3 regions of the Klebsiella sp. WP3-W18-ESBL-02 genome follow, and region 3 is predicted to be linked to each of the others. Evidence: predicted binding sites of a transcription regulator. Region 3 holds the regulator's gene; each other region holds the start of a gene.
The links. Region 3 encodes sigma-54, which starts transcription at its own class of promoters, with help from an activator protein. Its sites were predicted from a motif close to GTTGGCACANNTTTCGCTNT; they were not measured.

Region 1: the regulator sigma-54 is predicted to act here: its motif matches at 2,136-2,155, upstream of norV (anaerobic nitric oxide reductase flavorubredoxin).
Region 2: the regulator sigma-54 is predicted to act here: its motif matches at 2,624-2,643, upstream of glnK (P-II family nitrogen regulator).

What each region holds. Positions count from the first base shown of each region.
Region 1 covers NZ_AP021972.1:1,181,755-1,186,038, reverse strand. Annotated here, with positions in the region: one part of gene H7R56_RS05720 (IS3 family transposase) at 1-208, shown strand, start outside; one part of gene H7R56_RS05720 (IS3 family transposase) at 208-1,271, shown strand; partial or broken gene H7R56_RS05715 (GAF domain-containing protein) at 1,307-2,014, opposite strand; gene norV (anaerobic nitric oxide reductase flavorubredoxin) at 2,202-3,650, shown strand; gene norW (NADH:flavorubredoxin reductase NorW) at 3,647-4,284, shown strand, end outside.
Region 2 covers NZ_AP021972.1:3,749,550-3,753,833, forward strand. Annotated here, with positions in the region: gene tesB (acyl-CoA thioesterase II) at 1-775, shown strand, start outside; gene amtB (ammonium transporter AmtB) at 916-2,202, opposite strand; gene glnK (P-II family nitrogen regulator) at 2,236-2,574, opposite strand; gene H7R56_RS17940 (SmdB family multidrug efflux ABC transporter permease/ATP-binding protein) at 2,783-4,284, opposite strand, start outside.
Region 3 covers NZ_AP021972.1:586,094-590,377, forward strand. Annotated here, with positions in the region: gene rapZ (RNase adapter RapZ) at 1-288, opposite strand, end outside; gene ptsN (PTS IIA-like nitrogen regulatory protein PtsN) at 322-810, opposite strand; gene hpf (ribosome hibernation promoting factor) at 867-1,154, opposite strand; gene rpoN (RNA polymerase factor sigma-54) at 1,177-2,610, opposite strand; gene lptB (LPS export ABC transporter ATP-binding protein) at 2,656-3,381, opposite strand; gene lptA (lipopolysaccharide ABC transporter substrate-binding protein LptA) at 3,388-3,942, opposite strand; gene lptC (LPS export ABC transporter periplasmic protein LptC) at 3,911-4,284, opposite strand, start outside.

The DNA of each region.
Region 1 (4,284 bases), 600 kb from region 3:
CTCGCGCAATACTGCCGTAAAAAAGGGCTTTACCTGGAACAGATTAGTCAGTGGAAACAAGGCTTTTTGCAGGTGTCTTCGCCCACTGACAAAGCGGCGCTCAAACAAAGCCAGAAAGAAGTTAAACAACTAAAACGCGAACTGCTTCGTAAGGAAAAGGCGCTGGCGGAGGCGGCAGCGATACTGGTGCTGCGAAAGCAGTTGCGGGATTTTTACGGGGAAACCGACGAGGACGACTGACGCCCGGAACAGAGCGGCAGGCACTTATCGGTTACGTGCGGGACGCGATGGCGTCAGGAGCTCGGCTGTCAATAGCGCTGACGGAAGCGGGATTAAGTGAACGGACGTGGCGACGCTGGCAAACGTCGTGGGAAGACAAGCGTGTCAGCACGGTCAGGCCCTCCCCGGTGAACCAGTTAAGTGAGCAAGAAGAGCAACAGATACTGGCAGTGTGCCATCAGCCAGACTACGCCAGCCTCCCCCCGTCACAAATCGTACCGGCGTTGGCGGATAAGGGGATTTATCTGGCAAGCGAGTCAACCTTTTACCGGGTACTGCGTCGTCATGGAGAGGTGCATCGCCGGGGACGGCAACGGGCAGCGCAGAAAGTCACCCCGGCTACGAGTTGGCAGGCCAGCGGGCCGAATGAGGTGTGGACATGGGACATTACATGGGTTCCGTCAACCGTAAAGGGGCGCTGGTTTTACCTGTATCTGGTGGAAGACCTCTACAGCCGAAAAATCGTGGGATATGAAGTGCATGAAACTGAAAGTGGTGAGCAGGCGGCAGCCCTGATACAACGCACGGTCCTTCGGGAAGGATGCTGGCAAAACCCGCCGGTACTGCATGCGGACAACGGCGCGGCGATGAAGTCACAGACGTTGCAAATGAAGCTACACGAGCTGGCGATAACCCCCTCTCACAGCCGGCCGGGAGTGAGTAACGATAATGCGTATGTGGAGTCGCTGTTCCGGACACTGAAATATGTCCCGCAGTGGCCGTCATCAGGGTTCGGCAAGCTGGAGGAGGCGCGTGAATGGATAGAGGTTTTTGCTCAGTGGTATAACGAAATGCACAGACATAGCGGCATCAGGTATGTGACGCCGGGTCAGCGACATCGTGGAGAAGACGGTGTGTTGCTGAAAAATCGGGATGAGGTGTACAAAAAGGCAAAAGCGGAACGGCCTGAACGCTGGTCTGGCAGAACACGAAACTGGCATCCGGTAGGCAAGGTAATGCTGAATCCAGAACGGGAAAAACAGGCAGCCTAAATCAACCGGGGGTGCCAACTACCTTGACACTTACCGACCGCGCGCGGTGAACCTTCATGAATCGCTTTCGCTACCAGCTCCTTCCCGGTGCCGGTCTCACCGCTGATCAGCACGTTAAGATCAGAGGCAGCAACAATCTCAATCTCTTTTTTGAGCTGCATCATGCCCGGCGACAGGCCAATCATCTGCGTCTCTTTTACCTGCTCAAAATCGCCCGGCGTACCCGGTAACATGTTCTGGCTTTCGAGCTGTTCAATCAGCAGCGCGTTACTCAGCGCACCGGCCGCCAGCGCAGCAATCAGCCTGAGCTCTTCATCGCTGAAGATGTCGAACTGATCCGGTGACATACCGTCGAGCGTCAGCGCACCAATCAGGTTCTGCCCGGCAAATAGCGGCAGACCAACGCAGGCGTGCACTTTGAGGCTCTCCTGGCCGGGAATCAGCCCGTCGTAGGGATCGGGCAGCGAGCTGTCCGCCGGGAAACGCACGACGTCCCCCGCACGAGCAATCGCCTCTAACCGCGGGTGGCCCTCCAGCGTAAAGCGCCTGCCCAGCACATCTTTGGCCAGGCCATCAATGGCCAGAGGAATAAACTGCCGCGCTTCATAGCGCAGCAGCGCCGATGCATCGCACTCCAGCACCTGGCGCAGCGTGGTAATCAGCCGCTGGAAGCGATCCTGATGGCCGACACCGCGCTGCAGTTCGATGGCAATACCGGCCAGTACGTTAACGGAGAAACTCATCGCTACCTCACTGTCATTTTGACAATGCATCATGTCATATTGACAATATAATGCATAGTCATTTTGACTAACAAAAAAGAGGTATAAATAAATTAAACTATAAAAATCAATGCATTAAAAAGTTGGCACGCAACCTGCAATTAGCAATACATCTTTTTTGAAAAACGCTGAATTAATTGAGGTTGCTATGTCTATTCTGGTTAAAAATAACATTCATTGGGTTGGCCAACGTGACTGGGAAGTGCGCGATTTCCACGGGACGGAATACAAAACGCTGCGCGGCAGCAGCTACAACAGCTACCTGATTCGCGAAGGCAAAAACGTCCTGATCGATACCGTTGACCATAAATTCAGCAGTGAATTCGTCCAGAACCTGCGCAGCGAAATCGACCTTGCCGATATCGACTACATCATTATTAACCACGCGGAAGAGGACCACGCCGGTGCGCTGACCGAGCTGATGTCGCAAATCCCGGACACCCCCATTTACTGCACCGCCAACGCCATTGACTCCATCAACGGTCACCACCATCATCCGGAATGGAACTTCAACGTGGTCAAAACCGGTGACAGCCTGGACATCGGCAACGGTAAACAGCTGATCTTCGTCGAAACCCCGATGCTGCACTGGCCGGACAGCATGATGACCTACATGACCGGCGACGCCGTGCTGTTCAGTAACGACGCCTTCGGCCAGCACTACTGCGACGAACGCCTGTTCAACGACGAAGTTGACCAGACCGAGCTGTTCGAACAGTGCCAGCGCTACTACGCCAATATCCTGACGCCGTTCAGCCGTCTGGTGACGCCAAAAATCACCGAGATCCTCGGCTTCAACCTGCCGGTCGATATGATTGCCACCTCCCACGGCGTGGTATGGCGCGACAACCCGACGCAGATCGTTGAGCTGTACCTGAAATGGGCGGCGGATTATCAGGAAGACCGCATCACCATCTTCTATGACACCATGTCCAATAACACCCGCATGATGGCGGATGCGATTGCCCAAGGGATCAACGAAGTCGACCCGAACGTGGCGGTAAAAATCTTTAACGTCGCCCGCAGTGATAAAAATGAAATTCTGACCAACGTTTTCCGTTCTAAAGGGGTTCTGGTCGGCACCTCCACCATGAACAACGTGATGATGCCGAAAATTGCCGGCCTGGTGGAAGAGATGACCGGTCTGCGCTTCCGTAACAAACGCGCCAGCGCCTTTGGGTCTCACGGCTGGAGCGGTGGTGCGGTCGACCGTCTGTCCACCCGTTTGCAGGATGCCGGTTTCGAGATGTCGCTGAGCCTGAAGGCGAAATGGCGACCGGACCTGGATGCGCTGGAGCTGTGCCGCCAGCACGGTCGTGAAATCGCCCGGCAATGGGCGCTGGGTCCGCTGCCGGAAATGACCGCCGCTTCCACCAGCGCAAAAGAAGCGTGCGCCTGTGCCGCAGCAGCTGCTGCCGACCTCGGCCCAAGCATGCAGTGCAGCGTGTGTCAGTGGATCTATGACCCAGCCAAAGGCGAACCGAATCAGGACGTCCAGCCTGGCACCCCGTGGAGCGACGTTCCGGATAACTTCCTGTGCCCGGAATGTTCATTAGGCAAAGACGTCTTCGACGTACTGGCAACGGAGGCAAAATGACTCATGGCATTGTGATCGTTGGCTCGGGCTTCGCCGCCCGCCAACTGGTGAAAAACATCCGTAAACAGGATGCGAGCGTCAGACTGACGCTCATCGCCGCCGACAGCATCGACGAGTACAACAAACCGGATCTGAGCCACGTGGTCAGCCGGGGGCAAACGGCCGCCGACCTCACGCTGCAAACCGCCGGCGAGTTTGCCGAGCAGTACAACCTGAATCTGTTTCCGCAGACCTGGGTGACCGGAATTGATGCCGAGGCCCATACGGTGAAGAGCCAGAATCAGGTCTGGCAGTACGATAAACTGGTCCTCGCCACCGGCGCCTCGGCGATGGTACCGCCGGTACCGGGCAAAGAGCTGATGCTGACCCTTAACAGCCAGCAGGAGTTCGGGGCCGCACAGAGCACCCTGCGCGATGCACAACGGGTGCTGATTATTGGCGGCGGTTTGATCGGCAGCGAGCTGGCGATGGATTTCTGCCGCGCCGGTAAAGCCATTACCGTCGTCGACAGCTCAGCCAGCATTCTGGCGTCGCTGATGCCGCCGGAAGTCAGCAGCCGCCTGCAGCATCGCCTGACCGACATGGGGATCCATCTGCTGCTGAAAACCCAGCTACAGTCGCTGGAACAAACCGC
Region 2 (4,284 bases), 2.0 Mb from region 3:
TGGCCTGCGTCAGGTCTTTGGCGGACAGGTTGTCGGCCAGGCGCTGTATGCGGCAAAAGAGACTGTCCCCAGCGACCGTCTGGTGCATTCATTCCACAGCTACTTCCTGCGTCCCGGAGACAGTCAGAAGCCGATTGTTTACGACGTTGAAGTGCTGCGCGACGGCAACAGCTTTAGCGCGCGCCGCGTAGCGGCTATTCAGAACGGCAAACCGATCTTCTACATGACCGCATCATTCCAGGCACCTGAGCCGGGCTATGAACACCAGAAGACCATGCCGGCCGCACCGTCGCCGGAAGGTCTGCCGTCGGAAACCGACATCGCCCGTTCGCTGGCGCATCTGCTGCCGCCGCAGGCGAAAGAAAAGTTTCTCTGTGATAAACCGTTAGAAATTCGCCCGGTCGAATTCCATAACCCGCTGAAAGGCCATGTCGCCGAACCGCGCCGCCAGGTCTGGATCCGCGCCAACGGCGCCGTGCCAGACTCGCTGCATATTCACCAGTACCTGTTGGGCTATGCTTCCGACTTTAATTTCCTGCCGGTGGCGCTACAGCCGCACGGCGTCGGCTTCCTGGAGCCGGGCATGCAGGTAGCGACCATCGATCATTCCATGTGGTTCCACCGCCCGTTCAATATGAACGAATGGCTGCTGTACAGCGTGGAAAGCACATCGGCCTCCAGCGCGCGTGGTTTTGTGCGCGGCGAATTCTACACCCAGGACGGCGTGCTGGTCGCCTCTACGGTGCAGGAAGGCGTGATGCGTAACCGCGGCTAGACCTCGTTCCAAAGCCAAAAAAGCCTCCCATTGGGAGGCTTTTTTGGCTTTGGAGATAACCCGCTTTCTGCCAGAACGAGGCGCAAACTTCGTTTCGGCAACGCCCGGCGTTGCCATGCGCGGCCGGGCGGTCATCACGATCAGGCGTTGTAGGCGTTTTCGCCGTGGCTGTTGACGTCCAGACCTTCACGTTCCTGATCTTCCGGCACGCGCAGGCCAACCGTCAGATCCGCCACTTTATAGCCAACATAAGCCACAATACCCGACCAGACGATAGTGATGGCGATACTTTCCAGCTGTACCAGCACCTGATGGCCCATGGTGACGCCTTCTGCGTAGCCCACACCGCCCAGTGCGGTAGAAGCAAAGATACCGGTCAGAATACAGCCAACGATGCCGCACACACCATGTACGCCGAAGACGTCACACGGGTCATCAACACGCAGCCAGCGTTTCAGCGAGGTCACGCCCCACAGACCAGCCAGACCGGCAATGATACCCAGAATCAACGCACCGCCTACGCCAATGTAGCCGCAAGCTGGGGTAATCCCCACCAGCCCCGCAATGGCACCGGAGCAGGCACCCAGCAGTGACGGTTTACCGCGCAGCGCCCATTCGCCGAAGACCCAGCCGAGGATAGCGGCCGCCGTAGCAACCACCGTGTTAACGAAGGCCAGACCAGCGATCTCATTGGCTGCGCTCGCGGAGCCCGCGTTGAAGCCAAACCAGCCAAAATAGAGGATCGCCGTACCAATAAACACCATCGGCAGGTTGTGCGGTTTAAACGCTTCTTTGCCGAAGCCCACGCGTTTACCAATCAGGTATGCCCCAACCAGGCCCGCCACCGCGGCGTTAATGTGCACCACCGTGCCGCCCGCAAAGTCGAGCGCGCCGTGGCTCGCCAGCAGGCCGCCGCCCCAGACCATATGGGCAATCGGGATGTAAGAAAGCGTCAACCAAATCACCACGAAAATCAGCACCGCAGAGAAGCGGATACGCTCGGCCAGCGCGCCGACGATAAGGCCAACGGTAATGCAGGCAAAGGAGCCCTGGAAGGCCACGTGGATGTACTGATAGAACGAGCCCATCAGATCGGTAATTTTGATATTCTTCAGCATCAGCCAGTCGAAGCTGCCAAAGAAGCTGCCGCCGGTGCCAAAGGCCAGCGAATAGCCGTAGACCACCCACAGAACGCACACCAGCGCAAACGTCACCGCCACCTGCGTCAGCATGGAGAGCACGTTTTTACCGCGAATCAGGCCGCCGTAGAACAGCGCAATCCCCGGAATGGTCATAAACAGCACCAGCGCGGTACAAATCATCATAAAGGCGTTATCGGCTTTATCTACCGCCGCCGGTGCCGCCATTGCCAGACCCGGCAACAGCGCCAGCGCGCTCAACCCCGTTTTTACCATTGTTTTTTTCATCATCTCGATCCCTATCACTGTGCTGGCTGGGAATTACAGCGCCGCTTCGTCGGCTTCGCCGGTACGAATACGGATCACGCGCTGCAGTTCGGCGACAAAAATCTTACCGTCGCCAATTTTTCCGGTGTAAGCGGCTTTGCTGATCACATCAACGACTTCATCAAGTTGATCGTCGGCGATCGCCACATCAATCTTTACTTTGGGCAGGAAGTTGACGCTGTACTCCGCACCGCGGTAAAGCTCTGCATGACCCTTCTGACGACCGAAGCCTTTCACTTCCGTCACCGTTAAGCCCTGAATGCCAATTGAAGACAGCGCTTCGCGAACGTCTTCGAGTTTGAATGGTTTGATTACCACGGTAACCAGCTTCATAGATCCCCTCCAGTCAGAATTCGGTAGTGGCTGCGAACACAGAAGAGATAAAGCAAGGGGCGTGCCAGAAATGAAAAATGATGCGCAGGCGGGAAAAATCGGGGGCGACGGGCGCAATAAGGTGGCGTTGAAAAGAAAAACGCACCATGCGGGTGCATGATGCGTGTCACAAATGCATTCTGTTAGAAAAATGCTTAACGCTGGTGCATCACGCGGTCAGCGCGTCATCCTGACCCGACGCCGCCAACTCTTCACCTGCCAACTGGAGTTGATACATCTGCCAGTAACGCCCTTTGGCTTCAAGCAGTTGCTGATGGGTCCCCTGCTCTACCGCCTGACCACGGTGCAGCACCATAATGGTGTCTGCCTCAACGATGGTCGACAGCCGGTGGGCAATCACCACCAGCGTCGTGTGCTGGCGCACTGCGGCCAGCGCCTGCTGAATCGCGCGCTCGGTGCCGGAGTCGATATTGGCGGTGGCCTCATCAAGAATCAGCACCTGCGGGATATCAACCAACACGCGGGCCAGCGCCAACAGCTGCTTCTGACCAACCGACAGGTTGTTGCCCTGCTCGCCCAGATGGGTATAGATGCCGTCGCTCATTTCACGCGCCAACGAGGCCAGCTGCACCGTTTCCAGCACCTGCCAGACCTGCGCTTCGCTGATGTCGCGCCCCAGCGTAACGTTGGCAAAAAAGGAGTCCGCCAGCACGACAGGATCCTGCTGCACCACGGCGATGCCCTGACGCAGCACCTGGTGACTGAGGCTGGGCAGCGGACGACCGCCAAGGCGAATTTCGCCGCTATTTGGCGGGTAGTAGCCCATCAGCAGGCTGGCCAGCGTGCTCTTCCCGCTGCCGGTATGCCCGACCAGCGCAACGAAGCTGCGCGCCGGAATCGACAGAGAGATATTTTGCAGCACCATTTTGTCATCGCGATAGGCGAACGACACATTATCAATATCAATATCGCCGCTGGTGAGTGGAGCAATATCGTCGCCGTACTGCTGGCGTGGGCGATCCATTAATTCAAAGACGCGCTCGCCGGCAACCACCGCCTGTTGCAGCATCGACTGCTGGGTCGTCAGCTCGATCAACGGCTCATTGAGCCGCCCAAGGTAGCTGATAAATGCGTACAGAACACCCACCTCGATGGAGCCCTGCGTGCTAAAGCCAAACAGCATCAGCAGCCCGCACAGAATCAGGGAGGAGAACAGACTGAGCAGCGGCCGCAGCAAGAAACCGTCCAGCCGCAGGGTTTGCATCCGCGCCAGATAGTGCGAGCGGCTAACCTCGCCGATACGTTCGCCAAAGCGCACCTGCTGACGGAACTGCTGGATCACGCTCATGCCGTTGATCACTTCATTAAAGCCATCGTTAATATCGGCCAGATAGGCGCGCACGCGGCGCACGATCGGCGTGCTGTAACGCTGGTAAATCACCATCACCGTCAATACTGCCGGGAAGATAGCGATCGCCACCAGCGCCATGCGCCAGTCAAGGCTAAACATCGCCACCAGCATGGCACCAATCAGCGCCGCGCTGCGCAGCACCGTAGCGACGACGGTCACGTACAGGTCACGGATCACTTCAGTGTCGTTGGTGACCCGCGAAATCAGTTGGCCGACCGGCTGAGTATCAAACTCGCCCAGGGGCTGTCGCAGCGCCGCATCCATGACGTCGCTGCGCAGCTGTTGCACCACGCCGACCG
Region 3 (4,284 bases):
GTAGCGACGAATCAGCGTATTGCGATCGGCATCGAGGAACAGAAGCTGCGGGGAGAAGTTGTCCGGCAGGTTCTCCATTGCACGTTCGAAGATTTCCGGCGTTTCGGGCATGTTACGCACGTCAATGCTGACGGCGGCCGATATCTCGCGGTCAGCCAGCGTTTTCGCCAGTTCCGGCAGCAGCACCACCGGCAGGTTATCCACGCAGTAGAAGCCCATATCTTCCAGCGCCCTCAGGGCCACTGATTTTCCCGAGCCAGAGCGGCCGCTGACGATCATCAGTACCATGTACCGTTTCTCCTCAGTACGATGTGATGTCCATTATGCATCATCGTGGGTTTCCGTATCGGTGATGATTTGATACAGCTCTTCGTCGCTCTGCGCGGCGCGCAGGCGGCGACAAATGGTTTTATCCGCCAGACGTTTTGCCACCAGGGAAAGCGTATGCAGGTGGGTTTTGGTCTGGTCTGCCGGCACCAGTAGCGCAAAGAGTAAATCGACCGGCTGGTTGTCGATGGCGTCGAAGGCGATTGGCGTTTCCAACTGCACAAACACGCCGACGGCGCGCAGCGTATCTTCTTCCAGCTTGCCGTGCGGGATCGCGATACCGTTACCGATGCCGGTACTGCCCATTTTTTCACGGGTCAGAATGGCTTCAAACACCACCTGCGGCGGCAGGCTAAGTTGTTTAGCCGCCAGCTCGCTGATGATCTCAAGCGCGCGTTTTTTACTCTGGCAGTGTACTGCACTGCGGGTACATTCCTGGTTAAGGACATTGCTCAGTTGTAGAGCCGAATCGTTATTTGTCATAATTTCACCTAAGCGCCGCCCGATATGCCGGGCATATCGGGCGGCTGCTCGGACAATCAATGTTGTTTTAGTTTATCTTTGTGCTTGTTTAACTGTCTCGCCAGTTTATCGATTAAACCGTCGATAGCGGCGTACATATCCTGCCCTTCCGCGCTGGCATGAAGTTCGCCCCCGTTAACGTGCAGTGTAGCATCCGAGATGTGCGTCAATTTCTCCACTTTTAACACAATATGGACCTGATTGATCCTCTCGAAGAATTGTTCCAGCTTGCTGAATTTCGCATTCACGAATTCGCGCATTGGCTCGGTAATTTCGACGTTGTGTCCAGTGATGTTGAGCTGCATAGTGTCTTCCTTATCAGTAGTGTCAGACCAGCTGTTTACGCTGGTTAGACGGCGGAATGGATAAAGACTCTCGGTACTTTGCAACGGTGCGCCGTGCCACCATGATACCCTGTTCAGAGAGCATGGTGGTCAGTTTACTGTCGCTCAGTGGTTTTGCGGGATTCTCCGCGGCAATCAATTTCTTCACCAGTGCACGAATCGCCGTGGACGAGGCTTCGCCGCCGCCCTCGGTGCTGACGTGGCTGGAGAAGAAATACTTAAGCTCGAAAATGCCCCGTGGGCTATGCAAATACTTCTGCGTGGTAACACGCGAAATCGTGGACTCGTGCATTTCGACGGTCTGGGCGATGTCCGCCAGCACCATCGGTTTCATATACTCTTCGCCAAGATCGAAAAAGGCCTGCTGCTGTTCAACGATGCAGCGGCTGACGCGCAGCAGCGTGTCGTTGCGGCTTTCCAGACTCTTAATCAGCCACTTCGCTTCCTGCAGGTTGCTGCGGATAAACTGGCTGTCGGCGTCGTTGCGGGCGTTATTGCACATGCCCGCATAGTGCTGGTTAATCTGCAGACGCGGGATGCTGTCGGCGTTCAGTTCCACCACCCAGCGATCGTTCACCTTACGCACCAGCACGTCAGGAATGACGTATTCAGGTTCACCGGTCTGGATCGATTGGCCGGGGCGCGGATCTAATGACTGGATCAGATCGACCGCTTCTTTCAGCACGTCTTCTTTCAGCCGCGTGACGCGCATCAGCGAACGGAAGTCATGGTTGGCGAGCAGATCCAGATGCTCACTGATGATTAGGCGAGCTTCATCAAGACGCGGCGTCGTAGGTGAGAACTGGGAAAGCTGGATCAGCAAACAGTCGCGGAGATCTTTGGCGGCGACGCCTACCGGATCGAAGCGTTGGATACGCTTCAACACCGCTTCCACTTCATCGAGGCCAATCTCGTCGTCGCCGATGCTTTCGCGAATATCTTCCACGGAAACGGTGAGGTAGCCGGTGTCGTCCACCGCGTCGACGATGGAGGTGGCGATGGCGCGGTCGGTATCGGTAAACGGCGTCAGTTCAACCTGCCACATCAGGTAATCCTGCAGCGACTGGGTTGTTTCGCCCTGGTAAACCGGCAGCTCGTCGTCCTGGTAGTCGGCCCCGGTGCCGGAAGGCGTCCCGGCGGTATAGATCTCGTCCCAGCTGGCGTCAAGCGGCAGCTCTTCGGGCATATCGGGCTTTTCCAGCGCGTCAACGCTGTCCAGCGTTTCGTGATCGGTGGCTTCCTGAGTTTCTACTTCTTCGTGAAGATCGGTTTGCTCGAGCAGGGGGTTGCTCTCCAGCGCCTGCTGGAGTTCCTGCTGAAGTTCCAGCGTAGACAGCTGCAGCAGACGAATAGCCTGCTGCAGCTGTGGCGTCATGGCAAGCTGTTGGCTGAGCCTTAATTGCAAACCTTGCTTCATGTTCAGAACGAATATCTCCCGCTAACGTCGTTAACCACTACCCTATCAGAGTCTGAAGTCTTCCCCAAGATACACGCGTTTAACATGTTCGTCTTGTAGGATCTCCTGAGGGGTACCGTGGGCAATCAGATGCCCCTGGCTGACGATATAAGCGCGTTCACACACCGCCAGCGTTTCACGGACGTTGTGGTCGGTAATCAGTACGCCAAGGCCGCTGTCGCGCAGGTGTTCGATAATACGTTTAATGTCGATAACCGAAATCGGGTCTACGCCGGCAAACGGTTCATCCAGCAGGATAAATTTCGGGTTTGCCGCCAGCGCGCGGGCGATTTCGACGCGGCGGCGTTCCCCGCCGGATAGCGCCTGGCCCAGACTGTCGCGCAGATGCTCGATGTGGAACTCTTCCATCAGCTCTTTAGCACGGTCTTCACGCTGTTCGTTGCTCAGATCGTCGCGGATTTGCAGCACGGCCATCAGGTTATCGTAAACGCTCAGACGGCGGAAAATAGAGGCTTCCTGCGGCAGATAGCCGATACCCCGGCGCGCGCGCGCGTGCAGCGGCAGCAGGCTGATGTCTTCGTCATCAATGATGATATTGCCCGCGTCGCGCGGCACGATCCCAACCACCATGTAGAAGGTGGTGGTTTTACCCGCGCCGTTTGGCCCAAGCAGACCCACAATCTCACCGGAATTCACGGTCAGACTGACATCTTCCACTACGCGGCGGCCTTTGTAGGCCTTCGCCAGATTTTTTGCAGTTAATGTCGCCATAACGGATTAGTTACTCTTCTTCTGTGCCGGAGCCTGATCTTTGGACTTGTCCTGCAGCTGGGATGGCACCAGAACGGTGGTCACGCGTTTGCCTTTATCGCTAAACGCCTGCATTTTCTGTTCCTTGACCAGGTACGTGATCTTGTCGCCCTTGATGTTGCTGTCGAGCTGCTCAAGGTAAGCGTTGCCGGTCAGCACCACGAAGTCGTTCGCCAGCTCATAGCGCATTTTCGACGCATGGCCTTTCACCGGTTTGCCGTTGTCCTGCATCTGGTAGAAGGTGGCCGGATTGCCGTAGCCTTCAATAACTTCTTTACCCTGCTGATTCGCAGGGCGGGTCACGACCACTTTGTCAGCGTTAATTTTGATTGTGCCCTGGGTGACGACGACGTTGCCGGTAAAGGTCACGACGTTGCCCTGCATATCCAACGACTGCTGATCGGATTCAATGTGAATCGGTTGATTGGTATCGCCGGTCACCGCCATGGCCGGCAGGCTAGCGGCCAGCAGAGAAGCGACGAGCGCCAGCTTAAGGCTGAGTTTGTTTGTTCTGAATTTCATAAGAGGTTCTAACCTTTTCAATCAGCTCGGCGTTTTTGCTGCGTAAATTGCCGCGCATTTTCAGGCCGCTGGAATTAAATGTTGTGCCGTATAACGTCACCAGATCGTCAGAGGAAACATCCTGAGTTATCAGGTTTACCTGGGCATTATCCGTCGTAATCTTACGCAGTTGTGCGTCTTCTGTCAGCGCGTTGATTTCAACGTGCCCGTAGAGGTACAGCATGCGGTCGTTGGTCAGCTTCGCTTTATCGGCTTTAATCGACCAGGTTGGCACCTTGGCGGCGTCAAATGTTGTCAGTACGGGGCGAGTAAACCACGACAGACTCTGATCGGAAAAATACT